Regions from separate parts of the Shewanella sp. A32 genome, predicted to be linked through region 3. Evidence: predicted binding sites of a transcription regulator. Region 3 holds the regulator's gene; each other region holds the start of a gene.
What was found. Region 3 encodes LexA, which represses DNA repair genes until DNA is damaged. Its sites were predicted from a motif close to TACTGTATNNNNATACAGTA; they were not measured.

Region 1 (4,379 bases), on a different contig from region 3:
GTTAACCATGGATGTGCCTGGCGAAACCATGAACACCCTGAAAGCGGAATTTGTGCCCGAGATGACCGATCTATTGGCACAGGTGCGTGGCGACAGCAGTATTAAAGGGCTGGTGATTATTTCTGGAAAAAAGGATTCATTTGTGGCGGGTGCCGATATCGCTATGTTGGATGCCTGCGATACCAGCCAGAAAGCCAGCGACTTGTCGATCGCCGGCCACAAGGTTTTCGGTGAATTGGAAAAACTGGAGATCCCTGTCGTCGCCGCGATACATGGTGCATGCCTAGGCGGCGGTCTGGAGTTGGCGCTGGCTTGTGATAAACGCGTCTGTACTGACGATAGTAAAACCGTGCTCGGTCTGCCCGAAGTTCAACTGGGATTATTACCGGGTAGTGGCGGCACTCAACGGTTGCCAAGGTTGATTGGTATTGCCAAGGCACTGGATATGATGTTGACCGGTAAACAACTGCGGCCAAAACAAGCATTGAAGCTGGGCTTGGTTGATGACATGGTGCCGCAAACCATTTTATTGGACGCCGCCATTGAACTGCTCAAAAGCGGTAAAAAACGTCGCAAACGTCAACCTGGTATCATGGAGTTGTTGCTGGAACATTCACACTTCGGTCGCAATATCATCTTTGATCAAGCATTGAAGCAGGTTGAACGTAAAACACAGGGCAACTATCCGGCACCCGCAAAAATCATTGATTGTGTGCGCATTGGGGCTGATGAGGGCATGGCCGCAGGATTGGCGACAGAGTCACGTTATTTCGGTGAACTGGTGATGACTCCGGAATCGGCGGCGTTACGTTCAATCTTTTTCGCCACTACGCAGATGAAAAAGGAAACCGGTGCCGCAGGTGCTCAGCCGCGCCCACTGAAGAAAGCAGTGGTCCTCGGTGGCGGGCTGATGGGCGGCGGCATCGCATCAGTCACTATCAGCAAAGCCAAGCTGCCAGTACGAGTCAAAGACATCAGTGAAAAAGGGCTGTCAAATGCCTTGTCTTATGCCTATAAACTACTGAATAACGGCGTAAAACGGCGCTATATAAGCGCAGCTCAGCGCGATAAGCAGATGGCGCTGATGAGTACCACAACTGTCTACAACGGTGTGCACGATGCTGATATTGTGGTGGAAGCGGTGTTTGAAGATCTGACACTTAAGCATCAGATGGTGCAGGATATAGAACGTGAATGTCGTGAAAATACCGTATTTGCATCTAATACCTCATCCTTGCCGATTGCACAGATCGCCGCGGTTGCCAGCCGTCCGGAAAATGTGATCGGTTTGCATTACTTTTCGCCCGTCGAAAAGATGCCGTTGGTAGAGGTGATTGCTCATGACAAGACCGCGCCAGAAACCATTGCAACCACAGTAGCGTTTGCGCGCAAACAGGGTAAAACCCCCATTGTGGTAAAAGACGGTGCCGGTTTCTATGTCAACCGCATTCTGGCGTTGTACATGAATGAGGCGGCGCAGTTGCTACTGGGAGGGCTGAGCGTTGAGACTCTCGACAGTGCCCTGGTCAAATTCGGTTTCCCGGTAGGCCCAATGACCTTACTGGATGAAGTCGGGATTGATGTTGGTGCTAAAATCGGCCCGATCCTTGAAAAAGAATTAGGTGAGCGGTTCCGGGCGCCTGCCGCCTTTGCCAAACTGTTGGCCGATGATCGCAAGGGCCGTAAAAACAGCAAAGGTTTCTACGTGTATGGCAAACGAAAATCCAAGAAGAAGCAAGTAGATGCCTCGGTTTATAAAGTCTTGGGGATTACCCCTGGAGTAGCATCGGAGAACAGCCGCCTGGCCGAGCGCTGTGTGGTACAGATGCTCAATGAGGCGGTGCGTTGTCTTGAAGAAGGAATTATCAGCAGTGCCAGAGATGGTGATATTGGTGCTATCTTTGGCATCGGTTTCCCACCGTTTCTTGGCGGACCATTTCATTACATCGATACCATGGGCGCGGCTAAACTGGTGGAAATCCTGCAAGAGTACCAGTACCGATTCGGTGAACGGTTTGCGCCTTGTGAACGGTTAAAAACGATGGCGGCTGAAGGTCAGAAGTTCTTCAATTAGATCAGAATATACCAATCATTGACGCCCGCATTCGCGGGCGCTTTTTGTGAGGCTCACAAAACCGTTTTGCAGTCGTACGAAAAGTAGGTTAAATTTACTGTAATTATATACAGTAAATACACGATAATGATCCTCTATATTGCGGAAAAACCCAGTTTGGGACGTGCAATTGCCGACGCATTACCCAAACCGCAACGTAAACATGATGGCTATATTGAAGCCGCCAACGGGGATTGTGTTTCCTGGTGTATTGGTCATCTGCTGGAGCAGGCAACGCCAGAAGCCTACGATCCGCAATATAAATCCTGGAAATTGGAACATCTGCCGATAGTGCCGGAGCAATGGCAATTATTGCCGAAAAAAGGCAGTCGCACGCAATTAAGTATCCTCAAAAAATTGATAAAGCAGGCGGATACGTTGGTGCATGCTGGCGACCCGGATCGGGAAGGACAGTTGCTGGTGGATGAAGTGCTGTCATACCTGGGCACCAGTCATGAAAAGCAGCAGCTGGCTAAGCGGTTGTTGATTAATGATCTCAACCCGCAGGCGGTCAATCGGGCGCTGCAGCAGATGCGCGCTAACCACGAGTTTGTCCCAATATCAACATCGGCGCTGGCTCGTAGTCGTGCAGATTGGTTGTATGGCATGAATCTGTCTCGCGCTTATACGCTTCAAGGTCGCAAGGTAGGCTATCAAGGGGTGTTATCGGTCGGGCGGGTACAGACACCACTATTGGGACTAGTTGTGCGTCGCGATGAAGAGATTGCTGCGTTTGAGCCAAAGCCGTTTTATGGTGTATTGGCGCATCTGCAATGTGATGATGGCGCTGGGTTTTGCGCACATTGGCAGCCAAGTGAGGCCTGCCAGCCGTGGATGGATGGCGATGGACGAGTCTTAGCTAAGGGGTTAGCGGAGAATGTTATCCGCCGTATTCATGGTCAGCCAGCCACGGTTATTGCGGTGGATGAAAAGCCCAAACGGCAGGCTCCGCCGTTGCCTTACAGTTTGTCGGCACTGCAGATAGATTGCAATAAGCGCTTTGGGATGAGTGCTAAAGAGGTGCTGGATACGGCGCAGTCGTTGTATGAGCGACATAAGCTGTTGACCTATCCCAGATCTGATAGTCGCCACCTGCCGAGCGCACAATTTTACGATGCTGCCAATGTGTTAACCGCAATTCACCATGGTGCAGCGGAGTTACTCCATGGGTGCGATGCTCCGGACGCCCAATTAAAGTCCAAAGCTTGGGATGACAGTAAAGTTGATGCGCACCACGCCATTATTCCGACTGCAAAAGTGGCCAAACTTGAAAGCTTGTCAGTGCGTGAACGTCAAGTTTATCTACAAGTGGCGCGGCAGTATCTGGCGCAGTTTTATCCTCATTATCGTTATCTGGAAACCGAAGTAAAACTGGACATTGCGGGTGGGAGCTTTGTTGCCAAAAGTAAACAGGAACAACAGTTAGGCTGGAGGCAGCTGTTTCGTCGAGAAGTAAACGCCGATGAAGACAGTGACAGTGAAGCGGGTCTGTTACCACCGTTAAAAGCAGGGCAACACTTACATTGCTTGGAAGGGCAATTGCTGGAGAAAATGACTCAGCCACCAAAGCATTTCACTGATGCGACATTGTTGGCGGCAATGACGGGAATTAGCCGATTTGTCACTGATCCGCAGATCCGTAAAGTGTTGAAGGATACTGATGGTTTAGGCACCGAAGCTACTCGTGCTGGGATTATTGAACTGCTATTCAAACGTGGTTTTTTACAGCGACAGGGCAAAAATATCCTGGCAACAGCTGCGGGCAACGGGCTGATCCATAGTTTGCCAGAAGTGGCGACTACGCCAGATATGACGGCTAAGTGGGAAAGTAGTTTGGAAGCGATGAGTCGGCGCGAAATGCGATATCAGGATTTTATGCTGCCACTGACTGAACAGCTAGCGGGATTGGTCGCGGCCGCACAGGCGTCATTACCAAGCGCACTTAGTGGGATCAAAGTTGCCCATCAACGTGCGAAAACCAACACTGGCAGGCGTTATCCAGGCAAGAAGCCGACCGCTGGGCGGCGTACACGAGGACGGAAATCATCGGCATCTGTCTCTTCAAATCAGCAGCGCCGCACCCAAGAGATTTAATTATCGCGCATTTTTCGATATTGGTTGGCCACGACATCATATTCATAGCCTAGCTGGTTAAGTTTTTGCTCCAACTGTTGTGGCGAAATATCGATATCGTAGAGTAATTCCTGCTGGTTCTTACAATACAAACGCAATTTTTCATTGATGATGCCGAGGAGAATTTCGGCAG
Region 2 (4,379 bases), on a different contig from region 3:
TCTACACGCAACCTATTGTTTTCCATTGCGTAGTCCATCGATACAGCTTCTGGATGTGCTAGTTTTGGATGAGGTATCAGCTCTAGTTCAACGATTCGGTTCCATTGCTTATCCCACTGAAGAGTCTCAACTTCGTCGTTAACCTCATCCTCTAACAACTCAACTTCACTTATTCTGGTTAAAACAAAATCCCTAAATTCTCTATGCTTTCTATCGAATGCTCGGACATGCCATCTCAAGCCATTGTCAATCAAGGTATGAGGAACTATTTGCCTGCTCCCATGACCACTCGACAATGAGGTGTACTCAATATTAATCACAGCGCGCTTATGTATGGCTTCACTAATAGCCGCTACCACTTCCAATTTCGGCTTATTGAGATGAAATGGTGCTTCACAAGCCATAGGTGGCCTGACCTTGCCAAGAAAGCCATCACCGAACCCTTGGCTTATCGTCGCAAGAGTTCGAACAACGTCATAATCAAACAACGGCTGGAATGCGCTCGTCTTCAAGTGCACTCTGCGCTTTTCGTCATACATAACGTTGTTAGGAGCCAACTCTTTGTACCGCGCAAAATCTTGTGTTGCCACAGACGGCGCTACGCTAAAGCGCTCGGTTAAATAACTACGCCCAGCTTCACCTTTAAATAACAAAGTGAAATCAATATGAGCGAGTCGTTCTCTCTGTGCTTGGCTAAGCTCTTCAAGTCCAGTGTTGTCTTGCACTGTCAGCCTCTCAATCCATCTGGGACAAGCCCTAATCATTTAAAACTAGGAAGCCATCGATTGAATGCCATCAAGCAACCTACTTTTTTTCATTAGGTCTCATAGTATCAACAAGTCGTCTTGTTGGCTATAAAAATTGGCTTGACATTGTTCGAATGTTTCTTTTCTGGCCTTGATAGAAGCTCACGCTGGAATGCCAACTGACGCAATTCATTCTCTCGAACACGTCTAGCAACTTCTGCCTAGGCTGGTAGCAATGGCAGCATCCCTTCAGCAATCGCGTCTGGGGCAGACTCTTGGCCACAGGACATCAAATGCTTCCATGGATCTTTAAGAAAGCGCTCGAACGTGATGCCAAATTCAATGATGCGGGCAGAGACGAAGATTTCGCCCCAGTATTCAATGTAGGTGTCTTGGTACATGGAAAGATTCCTCTTGTTGGTTAAACCATGAGTTCACTTTCCATTTTCCAGAGGTTTTCAAATATGCAAGGGTCTATGACAAGGCTTTAAATCGATTGCGGGCATCTTTGTAGTCATAGTGGGCATGTTCTGAGCCACGATGATACAAATCATCCAGGTAAGTTTGTTCCTGCGGCAACTCGTCTTCGCTGATTTCGCGCCACCAATGTTTGTTGGCACCTTTAACGCCGTCATGCCAGCGGTAACCACGCTCTTTTAAATAGTCCTTTACGTCAAACGGCGCACCAAACGCACGAACTAACACAGTTCGCCTGTCTGCTTCAGACAACAAGTTTGCAACGGACTCGGGCAACAAATGGAACAACCAGGCCATCGCCAAACAATCGGTTGCAGCTCGGTGTCCTTCATAAAACCAACCTAAGCGAAGCAGTAGGTACTCAAGTTTCCGACTTTCAAAGCCCAGTGCCTTCCAATCTATGCCACTGGCTGAACAGGCCCAAGATAGATGGCCTAATGCAGCAAACCGCTTTTCAAAGAAAGGACGATCAAACTGTGCATTGTGTGCAACCACCAGCGGATCATCGGATAACCAACTCGCTACAATTGCATCATCAATGCGCTGGCCTTGCACCATATCATCGGTGATACCGGTTAACTCGGTGATCAGCTCGGGGATTGGCTTGCCGGGATCTTCATACAGGCTGATCACATCAACAATCGACACAATCCGCATAGCTGATGGGCTGTAAAGCACCTTAACCATACCAAGCTCAATAATGGACTCGTCATCGGCAGACAGTCCGGTTGTCTCTGTATCGAGCAGCACCATTGGCTGTTCATCACCGACCACAGGAGAAAGTTCAAGTGGCCAGGACTGCGGTTCACGCGTTAATGGAATGCGCTCCAGCAATCTAAAATCTTCTGGTCTTTCTGGGATCTCCGCGAGGCGCTCTAGCGGAAATGGCGCAGGGGCTCTTGTCATTGATGGTTCCTCTTCAATTCTATTGTTCGCTTTGGGTGATTTCACTGTGCCCTGTCCGTTTATAAACGCATTTGTACAAAATGCACCTTGGATACCTCAGCGTTTTTTTAATCTTTCTACTGGGTGAACCCATGTATGAAGGCTTTGGCTAAGCCTTTCAGAAAGCCTTAGCTAAACCCTTTAGGTAACCCTTACCAATACCCTTTACGTATGGCTTAGCCAACCCCTTTTCAAACGGTTGAAAAAGGCTTTAACTGAGTTCGACTGAGCATTTTAATGATGCTCCTGACTTCCCTTTAAGCCAGTAAATTCAATACGAAACAGAATTTTACTAACTGTTTTGAAACCCTTTGCGAAGGGTTCAACAAGCCTTGTCTGACGGTTACTTGACCCATGCGTTAACCAGTAGCAGTAACAGGATCAGTAACAGAAACAAGAGCAGTAGGCAGAAGCAGTATTGTCCAAGCCTTGCAGGCTTTGACGAGGGCGAGCAATCCCCACATCAAGCTTTTCAACACAAGAAATAAATCACCCACGACACAACGTCTTACTCGAACAACTACAGTTTTACCTACAATTTTACTTGTAGAAATCAGCATAGCATTAGATACTGTATAAACAAACAGTATTAGTTATGATTTTTCGAGGTTCGTCATGAGTGTCTCGCTGATAGGCCGTAGCGGCGCACTTGCCTTCATCAAAGCCAAGCGCCTTCGTATCCCATTGTTCATGGAACGTGTTTCTGCTGGTTTTCCCTCACCAGCGCAGGATTATGTTGAGCAAACGCTCGACCTTAACGAGCTGTGCATCAAGCGACCGGCTGCAACGTTCTTTGTACGTGTTGAAGGTGATTCAATGATTGATGCCGGGATTCACCCAGATGATATTTTGGTGGTTGATCGCTCTGTCCAAGCCGAACACGGTGACATTGTCATCGCGGGTATCCATGGAGAACTCACGGTAAAGGAGCTTCAACTAAGGCCGTGCGTCATGCTGATCCCAAGAAACCGGGCGTATGAACCCATTCATATTCCCGAAGGGACAGAGCTAGAGATATTTGGTGTGGTCATCAGTGTGGTGCGAAACATGCGCCGTAAGTCGTGACTATCCCATGCCTGTATTTGCCTTGGTGGACTGCAACAACTTTTACGCCAGTTGTGAGAAGCTGTTTCGTCCTGATTTAAAAGATACGCCGGTTGTGGTGCTGTCCAACAATGACGGCTGCGTGGTTGCACGGTCGCGTGAAGCTAAGTTACTCGGTATTAAAATGGGCGTACCCGTCTTTCAAATCAAATCTGAAATGCAGCGCCATGGCATTTTGGCATTCTCGTCTAACTATGCGCTGTATGCAGATTTAAGCAGTCGAGTGATGCGCACTTTGGAGGAGATGGCACCACGAGTAGAGGTTTACTCCATTGACGAAGCGTTTTTGGACTTAACCGGTATTGAGTCTGCCCTATCCCTTGTCGAGTTCGGACAACAAGTGCGAGAGCGCATAGGCCACTGGATTGGGATCACCGTCTGTGTAGGCATTGCACCGACTAAAACACTCGCCAAGCTGGCTAACCATGCCGCCAAGAAATATCCTGCCACTCAGGGGGTTGTAGACCTGACCAATCTAGATCGGCAACGTCGATTGCTCGCATTAGTTCCGGTTGATGATGTTTGGGGCGTTGGTAGACGACTTTCTAAGCGTTTAAATGCGTTAGGTATCACCACAGCCTTAGATCTAGCCAATGCCTCACCTAGAGCCATCAGAGACCAGTTTTCGGTGGTTTTAGAGAGAACCGTCAGAGAGCTCAATGGTGAGTCGTGCATTGAACTTGAAGAGATCCCGCCAATTAAGAAACAAATCGTCTGTAGCCGTTCATTTGGCGTAAAAGTGACGCACTTTGAATTGTTACGTGAAGCCGTATGCGAATACGCAACCCGTGCCACTGAGAAGCTTCGCAAAGAACAGCAGCAAGCCAAAGTGCTGACCGTGTTTATACGAACCAGCCCCTTTAAGGACAACGAGCCGCAGTACAGCAACTCTGCATCGGGTGAGTTGCTGATCCCCAGTTGCGATACGCGGGATTTTATCGAGCTGGCCAATCACTTACTCAAGCGGATTTGGAAGGATGGTTTTCGTTATGCCAAAGCGGGCGTCATGCTGTCTGACTTTTACGATCCTGGCATGTTTCAACCAGGACTATTCGATGACGTATCGACCCGCTCTAATAGCCAGCAGCTGATGTCTGTATTGGACAC
Region 3 (4,379 bases):
CCGGGATCGCAAACAAATGCAGCACGTTGTTGCGATAATAAGTCATGGTAATTGCGACTTTTTCGTCAATCGAAACAATATCACCAAGTCCATCATTATCTACACAAAATTTATTCAGCTCTATGCCCTGGCGCAATAATTCATGACCATCGCCTTCGGCCACCGAACCATAACTGGTATAAGGCACCTGCTGCAGCAGATCCAAATAGAAATCCAGTTGCGCTTCTAACGTCTTACGCGCTAAGGCATGTTGCTTGGTGGACAACAACACCAGACTAATCAGGGCAACCGACGTGGCCGCAGCCGCATCGTTGATATGTGTCATCACTCGACTGGCAAGATTATTCACCATCGGGGTCAGCCATACGGGCTTTTGATCCGGCTCAGCGGACATTTCATCACGCCAATCAGGAGCCGCAGCGGTTAAAAAGCTTTGCAGGTTAATCGGTTCGCCAAAGTTCACATATACCCGGCCAAAGTTACCTAATTTACGCACAGCACCGAGGACCTGCCATACTGACTCTTTTTGCTTCTTCCGTCCGCTAAGCTCTTTCAGATAGGTCGCCACTTCCATCACATGGTCATAGCCCAGATAAACCGGGACTAAGGTTACAGGCCGATCAATGCCACGCAGTACAGAATTGACCGTCATCGCCAGCATCCCGGTTTTAGGTGACAGCAATCTGCCAGTGCGGGAACGGCCACCTTCGGTGAAATACTCTACCGAGTAGCCCTTAGCAAACAGTTGATCGAGATATTCTTTAAATACGGCGGTATAGAGCTTATTGCCATTGAAACTCCGCCGAATGAAGAATGCCCCACCCCGTCGGAATAACGGCCCGGCCGGCCAAAAATTGAGGTTAATCCCTGCGGCAATATGCGGTGGCACCATGCCTTCGAAATACAGCAAGTAAGACAGCAACAGATAATCCATGTGGCTACGATGGCACGGTACATAGACAATTTCATGGCCATCATGATGCAGTTGCCGCACATGCTCCGCGCCTCGAATAGAAATCCCGCGATAGAGCTTGTGCCACAACAGCGTGAGTAGTCGTTTGGAGACGCGAATGAGACTATCAGAATAGTCAGCGGCGATTTCGTCCAGATAAGCTTCGGCCTGAGAACGCGCTTCTATTTCGGTGCTCTTCTTGCTGTCCGCTTCCTCTTTGATTGCCTTGATCAGATTTTCTGACTGCAGCAGGTCGGCAAACAGTGCCTGCCGATTGGGCAATACCGGACCGGTCATCACTTTACGCTGACGGCGGAAATGTACCCGAGCCACCCGCGATAATTTATGTGCAATCGCTTGGTCGGTGCCATGTTCATCCGCCATGAAGCGCAATGACACCGCATTGGAAAACTGCACAAAGTTGTCACGGCCAAGAAAAAGGATCATCAGAAACTTACGCAGCCAGGTAGGGTTCTCCCGCTCAAATACCGCAGCGCGCATCGAGTCGTCTTCTTTGCCAGGGGTACGTCCCCAATAAAGGCTTACCGGCACCAGCTGGATATCCAGTGAACGGTCAGATTTATGCAGATTTAACAGTTGGGTAAAGCTGTTAAGAAACGGCAGTATACCTTTGCGGCTCCCGAACAGCGGTTTAGCCCCTTCCAGGCAAACCACACGTGGCAAGTGTTCATCACCCACCACGAGAGGAGCGTACGGACTTGGCAATCCCAGCTTATCGGTGACATCTGCTAATGCAGCAATATCACTGAGGGATTCGGTTTTCACCACATACGCCATTGGTTTTGATGGATCCAGATTCAAGTCAGTGAATGGATCCTGCGGCACAACCACTGTGTGCACCAGCTGCCGCTGCAGCCAACGCAGCGATGTGCGCCAGATTGAGTCTTGTTTGGACATCGTGTTGTTAGAATCTAAACCTCGGTCAATGACCCCGTAGAATACCAGAATACGCTAAGGCTTAGCCAACAGTCTGATAACTGGTTAATACTTGCGCTATCAAAAATACTGTATATACTAACAGTTACTGTATGAAAAAACAGGAATCAATATGAGACCACTGACACCACGACAAGCGCAAATACTGGAGCTGATTAAGCACAATATTGCCGAGACCGGTATGCCGCCAACACGGGCCGAAATTGCCAGTCGTTTAGGCTTTAAAAGCGCAAACGCGGCAGAAGAACACCTTAAAGCACTGGCAAAAAAGGGGTGTATTGAAATCATGCCGGGTACCTCCCGCGGTATCCGATTACCTATAGATGAAACCGCTCAAGAAGAAACCGGCTTGCCGCTAATTGGCCAGGTAGCCGCTGGTGAACCTATTCTGGCGCAGCAACACGTAGAGCAATATTACCAGGTGGATCCGGCCATGTTTCATCCCAGTGCCGATTTTCTGTTACGCGTACGCGGTGACAGTATGAAAAACATCGGCATTCTTGAAGGCGATCTGCTTGCCGTGCACAAAGTGCAAGAAGCGCGTAATGGACAAGTTGTGGTTGCCCGCGTTGAAGATGATGTCACCGTTAAGCGGTTTGAAAAGAAAGGCAACATCGTTTTACTACATCCTGAAAATGATGATTATCAACCGATTAGAGTGGACCTCACCTGTCAGCCACTGACCATTGAAGGTCTGGCCGTAGGCGTAATTCGTAATGGAGACTGGCTATGAGCATTGTGATGGGTAACGCCCCCAGACATCCGGGGTTATGGCAGGAAGCGATTTATCCGACTGATAGCGCCTGGCAGCAAATGGGGATTGCCAATTTAACGACACGCAGTCATGGACGTCAGGAATTACAGCAGCTGAGTGCACAATTGGCACAATTAAGTCAGCAGGGCCGCTGGATTGTGCTGATTAATCCTGAGAATGCCATAGGTTACAAAGAACTGCTCGCGCGGGCTGGAGTGAGGATGGATCGCGTATTGCAGGTTCGCGCCCGCGACGAAGTTGAAGCCTTGTGGGCCACAGAAAAAGCACTGACCAGCGGCACTTCCAGTGCGGTGATCAGTTGGGTCGAACAGCTGGATCACAAAGATAAACGTCGATTGCAGCTTGTTGCCAAAAGTGCACGGGCCATGGGAATTGTGCTAGAAACCAGTTCCTGTGCGGATAATGCAACTCCACTTCCCCGATTGCAGGCCGTGCATTAACCGCACCTATTAATTTGATTCCTCATACAGCAATAAAAAACCGCAGATGTCACTGCGGTTTTTTATTGCCTGTCATCTCACTGATAGTCCACTTATTCTGCCATCCATTTTCCCGGACGCTCAGTATGATAAATCTCAACGCGCTCAGGTTCAGGACATGTCGGCAGCAACGCGTCCGCGCCCAACAAGTACCAATCGATACGATGAGCTGTGCCCATATTTTGCCCTTTCGACATATCAAAACACTGCAATTTGTCATCACCAGGTAGCAGCAAATAACGTTTATCACCCTGTTGCATCCAACGCCAGGCGTTACGTTCTTGCTCAGATAGCGGTGCCAGATAACTGAAATGCGTAATGTCGAGCGGTGAAAACAAAATGAACTGCTCTTTAAAATGGAGCAAACCGAGTTGGGCGTCGTTACCTATGACTTCAGCCGTATGCTGCAACACCGCTTTGGGTGTACGAACTGAATCTAATAGCTGATAACCCCAGGTAGCAAACAACATCCAACCAACAAATGTCATGGCTCCGGCGCGGATTAGGGAAAATGAACGGCGTGCCCATCCCAGTATCACCAACCATAGCACGGCCATCACTATGAGGAAGTAACCAAACGCCGCTAGGTTGTCAGTGTACTCATCCAATTTGTTCAGCAGCCAGGGCATTTCCATCACGGCCATCACGCCCAGTGCCAGGGTTAACCCACTGACCAGCCACAGCAGTCCGGTCACTAGCCATTCAAACCAGCGTCTTTGTCCCACACCTTGCAATGCAGCAGCAACGGCCAGAGAGGCGATAGGTAGTGCCGGTAAAATATAAAGGTTACGTTTACCTGGACTGATACTAAAAAACAGCACGACCAGCGCTACCCAAGCCAACAGAATGACAATCTGCGGATCAGCCTTTATTTTTGCAACAAACGTCTTCCAGTGCGCGACCGCGAGAAATGGCAGCGGAAACCATAACCAAGGGATCACACTGACAATAAAGAAATACCACGGTTTAATATGGTGCCAGGCATTAGCGTAACGATGACCGGTTTGCTTAAACAGAATATTGTTCATGTAAGCGGTGTATTCCGGCGAGCCATTGTGTAACACCGTCAACACCATTGGCACCAACCAAGCAGCAATAACAGCCAACATGACCAAAGGCCCTAATGCCGCCCGCCACTTCCAACTAGGGCGATAAAGTTGTTGGCGCCAAGCATAGAACCCTAAAGGCAACAACATCAATAATGGCAGAAAGCCAA
Region 4 (4,379 bases), on a different contig from region 3:
GGTGGCGCGGTTAATCAAGTCTTATCCTATTAAAAGCGAAGTGGTAATCAGCCATATCCGTCAAGCCAACCGTGGTAAAGTCTCATTAGAAAACACCCATCCCTTTACCCGCGAACTGTGGGGGCGATATTGGACTTATGCCCACAATGGGCAGCTGACAGGCTATCAGGATAAATTTGTGACGCGACGTTATCAGAGCGTTGGCGAAACTGACAGTGAACAGGCGTTTTGCTGGATACTGGAATCCTTAGTCGCCAAGTTCGGCGAGCAAGAACCCGCAGATATGATGCCCGTATTTGAGTATATTGCCGCGCTGGCTGAACATATTCGGCAATTAGGGGTCTTCAATATGATCCTCAGCGATGGCCGGTATCTGATGAATTTCTGCAGTAACAATCTTTGCTATATTACCCGCCGCGCACCCTTCGGAACGGCTAAATTGATCGATACTGATGTGGTGATTGATTTCCACCAGGAAACGACACCAAACGACGTGGTAACCGTGGTGGCGACCCGGCCACTGACTGACAACGAACAATGGCAAGTGTTGCAGCCGGGCGACTGGAAGTTATTCTGTCTTGGCGAGTTGCGCCTGTCCGGTAGCACCGCTGAACTGCACCTGCTTTAAGGTCAGTTCCATGGTGTTACCTTTCTCTTCATGAACAAAACGCACTGGCAGATAGCCTAAATCCGGTGCCATCCAGACATCGGTGTGGCGTTTTTGGCTTTTGCGTATCAGCTCCAGATGGACCGTCTGATAACTGCCGCTGGGGAGCTTCACGGTTTCCTGCCCCAAGTTACGAAAATGGTAATCTTCAATCTCGTTGTCTTTCACCATTTTGTAGTTAAATTTTTGCTTACCATTCATGAGATCTAAGCGGAACTGTAACTGCAACATCATGGCATCGTACAGAGTATCGGTATAATTCAGTTTGGTTTTTTCGCCTTTATAAACGCTAAACACTTTGCCTTGATCGCGGGCAAATGCGATCTGCTCGTTGAAATCTTTACCTGTCCCGGTCCGTTCATGAATAAAGCGTAATGGCTGTAACTGTCCATCCACATCGGTGAACACACTGGTAATTTTGCGTTTATCGGATAGCACTATCAGGCTCAAGTCACTGTCCATTTCATAGTGATAGGTGTTGCCTTGCGGCGCCGCTAAGGTAAAGCGTGCGCCACCGAGACTAAAACTGCCATATTTCACCTGATACTCCACTACTTGTGGTGTTAACGGACTGGGGGCGGCCAGCACCGTTAGCGGTAATAACCACAACAGGCATAACATACGACGGATTTTCAAATAATCTCTCCTCTCACTAAAACGGTAGGCACAGCACCAATGTTGCCATATCTGGTCGCCACTCAAATTCAGACAATGCAATTCGGCCTTGGTTCACTGTTACACCTTCGCAACGCAACAAGTAGCTTTGCTCGCGAAATGATTCGCTATCTTTAGCAAAAGCAATTTTCCCTTGAGCGTTGATAACCCGATGCCAGGGTAACGCTAGTGTATCCGGCGCCAGTTTCAGTGCTCGGGAAACATAACGTGCCCGTCCCGGTAAACCGGCATAGTCGGCTATCTTGCCATAACTCGCGACTCTGCCTTGCGGGATCATGGCGACCACCTGCCAGATACGTTGTGGTGGTGAGGGGTTCGCTGGATCTGTCGCGTGTGCCATAAAGCGCTCCAGAGCATTTTCCGTAAATTGTAGAAAAACCTACGTCGTTACAAAAGCAACATTTGTATGACGCGTTAGTACACCGCTATTTTACACGGGACTTGCAGCACTTGCTGATTGAATTATACTGTATAGAAATACAGTAATGGTGCAAGGCGATGTCTGTTAATCGTGCAATTGAATCTCTATTGATGCGACAGGACCTCTGGCGTGGACAACCAGAGCAACAAGTCGCATCTGGTTATGACACCGGTTTCCCTGAGCTGGTGGATAGCTTGCCTAAGTGGCCGGCCCATGGCATTTGTGAGTTGTTAACACCGGTTCCCGGGGTGGGCGAATTAGGCTTGTTATTGCCGCTGTTGCGCCAATATCTGTCAGCTGAAACGTATCAGCCGGTGGCATTGGTCGCGCCAAATTTTATACCTAATGCACAGACCCTAGCCTGGCTGCAGTTACCACCAGAATATTTTTTATGGCTGGATGTTACTGAAAGGCGTGAAGCATTATGGGCGATGGAACAGCTCCTGGCGAATGGCAGTTGTCCGCTGGTGCTGGGATGGTTCGCGCATTTATCGCTCAAGGAAGCGCGGCGTTTGCAATTGGCTGCGGAGTCAGGAAACGCCTTGGGATTCTGCCTGTTACCGGTATCTCAGGCCGGAAATAATCATCCTGTGCCGTTGAAGTTAGCATTGGAACCTCTGGCGGGTAATCGTAGCCGATTACAGATCCTCAAACGCCGAGGTGGCTGGCCAGTGCCGGAAATTGTGCTGTCGGGCGTCATGGTACCTGGATGGTATGCATTGGCTGAGGTAACACTATCTTCCCCGTCGAATGTGGTGGCTGGCCCTTGGGAGCATGCGCAAGAGTCGGATCGGCAGGTGAGCAACTATCATGACTGAATGTTGGCTAGGGGTTTATTTCCCACAGCTGCAATTGCAATATCAGGCCTGGAGCCTGCAATCGACGACCGTCGCTCCCGCGACATCAGTCTTTGCTGGATTGCCGCCATTGGCGTTATACGATACTGCAGCCAAACAGTTGCATTCAGTCAGCCCCAACGCCGCCGCTCGGGGGGTTAAATCTGGCATGAGTCAGACGACCGCTCAGGCGTTGTTGCCAGATCTGGTGTTATTGTCGCTACAAGAGGTTGATTGCGAAGCATTACAACATTGGTTATGTCAGTGGAATTACGATTTTAGTGCACGTATCTGGCCGCCGCTGTTGCAGCAAGAGCCGCTTAACTCTGATGCGGGATCAGCGGTGAATTGGCCGACAGAAACGCTGGTGCTGGAGATGGGATCGATGTTGCGCTTATTTGGCAGCCAGTCACGTTTTATGGAAAGTTATCACCAGCGCTGTCAGTGTTACGGTTTACATTATGCGCTGGCACTGGCGCGTTACCCGCTGCATGCGGCGTTGTTAGCAAAAGGTGTGAAAGCATCGACACCAACGGCCCTCGGCATGAACCGGGTATCGACACCGAGACAAACCCGTAACCGGTTATTGGCAGTTCCCTGGCAACTACCATCAGAAAATCAGGTCACGGAGTCCCATGCTGAATATCAGACTCAAGCAGTGCCTGCAACTGTGATAACTACCCAGTTGCCATCACAGTTGCCACTACAAGCATTACCGCTGGACGATAAGACTCAGCAACGACTATTGGCAATGGGGATCAACTGCTGGCAACAACTACAATCATTACCTCGACCAGAACTAGGTAAACGTTTTGGGCAACCATTGCTGACATTACTGCTGCAATTGGAAGGACGTCTCAGTTATTCACGTAAGGCGTATCATCTGCCCCCCATCTTCCGGCTAAAGCGATTATTACTGCATGATGTCAGTTATATCCAAGGGGTGATGTTTCCATTAGCGCCAATGTTTGCGCAATTGGCGACGTATTTGCGGGTACGGCAATTGGCTGTACAGCAACTGCAGCTGACCCTGTTTTTCCGTAGTAATAATATTGCTCCGATGATCTTGCGTATTGATTATCCGCTAGGCGAATTTCGTCAGGCTGGGTTGTTGCAATTATGTCGTCTGCAGTTGGAACGGTTGACGCTGCCACAGCCGGTGATCGAGCTGGAACTGCAAGTCCGGCATTTTATTGCGCAGCAACTGCAGAATGGCGTCTTGAGTAAAACTAGCCACGAGCAGCAACCATTTCCGGAGTTACTCGCACGACTGCAGGCCAGGCTTGGCAAAGAACGCGTGCGTCAATTGTGCTATCAGGCATCGCCATTACCGGAACAGGCAAGCCATAGTCAGCCGATCCAACAGTGGCCTCCGCAACCGGCGAAGTTGCCTGTGCCGGTGATGGCGCTCAGGCCTTTATGGTTGTTGGCTGAACCGCAACCTTTGTCGGTAGATGATGTCGACATACTCAGAGGCCCAGAGCGCATAGTATCTCCTTGGTTTACCGATAATTTCCCTGCGAGAGACTATTTTCTGGCGCGCCATCGGCAAGGTGGTTATTGCTGGGTTTTTCGTAGTCAGGGGCAATTGTTGTTACATGGCTGGATGAGCTGATGTACGCCGAATTGCACGCTATTTCCAATTACAGTTTCCTGCGGAGTGCTTCTCATCCGGAGGAGCTGGTGGCTGAAGCGGCTCGCTTAGGTTATCAAGCGATTGCGATCACGGATGAATGTTCATTGGCCGGTATTGTGAAAGCTCACGAAGCTGCTAAAAAAC

Region 1: PY479_RS04895 (DNA topoisomerase III) is a predicted target of LexA. The motif match lies at 2,170-2,189, and genes of this name have one in related genera.
Region 2: umuD (translesion error-prone DNA polymerase V autoproteolytic subunit) is a predicted target of LexA. The motif match lies at 2,738-2,757, and genes of this name have one in related genera.
Region 4: imuA (translesion DNA synthesis-associated protein ImuA) is a predicted target of LexA. The motif match lies at 1,808-1,827, and genes of this name have one in related genera.

What each region holds. Positions count from the first base shown of each region.
Region 1 is NZ_JARFTS010000004.1:106,444-110,822, forward strand. Features, by position in the region: gene fadJ (fatty acid oxidation complex subunit alpha FadJ) at 1-2,074, shown strand, start outside; gene PY479_RS04895 (DNA topoisomerase III) at 2,201-4,207, shown strand; gene PY479_RS04900 (DUF4250 domain-containing protein) at 4,204-4,379, opposite strand, start outside.
Region 2 is NZ_JARFTS010000001.1:10,571-14,949, reverse strand. Features, by position in the region: gene PY479_RS00065 (WYL domain-containing protein) at 1-764, opposite strand, end outside; gene PY479_RS00060 (hypothetical protein) at 968-1,147, opposite strand; gene PY479_RS00055 (3'-5' exonuclease) at 1,221-2,129, opposite strand; gene umuD (translesion error-prone DNA polymerase V autoproteolytic subunit) at 2,784-3,233, shown strand; gene umuC (translesion error-prone DNA polymerase V subunit UmuC) at 3,241-4,379, shown strand, end outside.
Region 3 is NZ_JARFTS010000011.1:96,814-101,192, forward strand. Features, by position in the region: gene plsB (glycerol-3-phosphate 1-O-acyltransferase PlsB) at 1-1,870, opposite strand, end outside; gene lexA (transcriptional repressor LexA) at 2,022-2,642, shown strand; gene PY479_RS10265 (SulA-like leucine-rich domain-containing protein) at 2,639-3,124, shown strand; gene PY479_RS10270 (glycosyltransferase family 39 protein) at 3,217-4,379, opposite strand, start outside.
Region 4 is NZ_JARFTS010000029.1:37,638-42,016, reverse strand. Features, by position in the region: gene PY479_RS16075 (class II glutamine amidotransferase) at 1-628, shown strand, start outside; gene PY479_RS16070 (DUF3108 domain-containing protein) at 569-1,303, opposite strand; gene PY479_RS16065 (methylated-DNA--[protein]-cysteine S-methyltransferase) at 1,320-1,682, opposite strand; gene imuA (translesion DNA synthesis-associated protein ImuA) at 1,841-2,581, shown strand; gene PY479_RS16055 (hypothetical protein) at 2,574-4,214, shown strand; gene PY479_RS16050 (error-prone DNA polymerase) at 4,214-4,379, shown strand, end outside.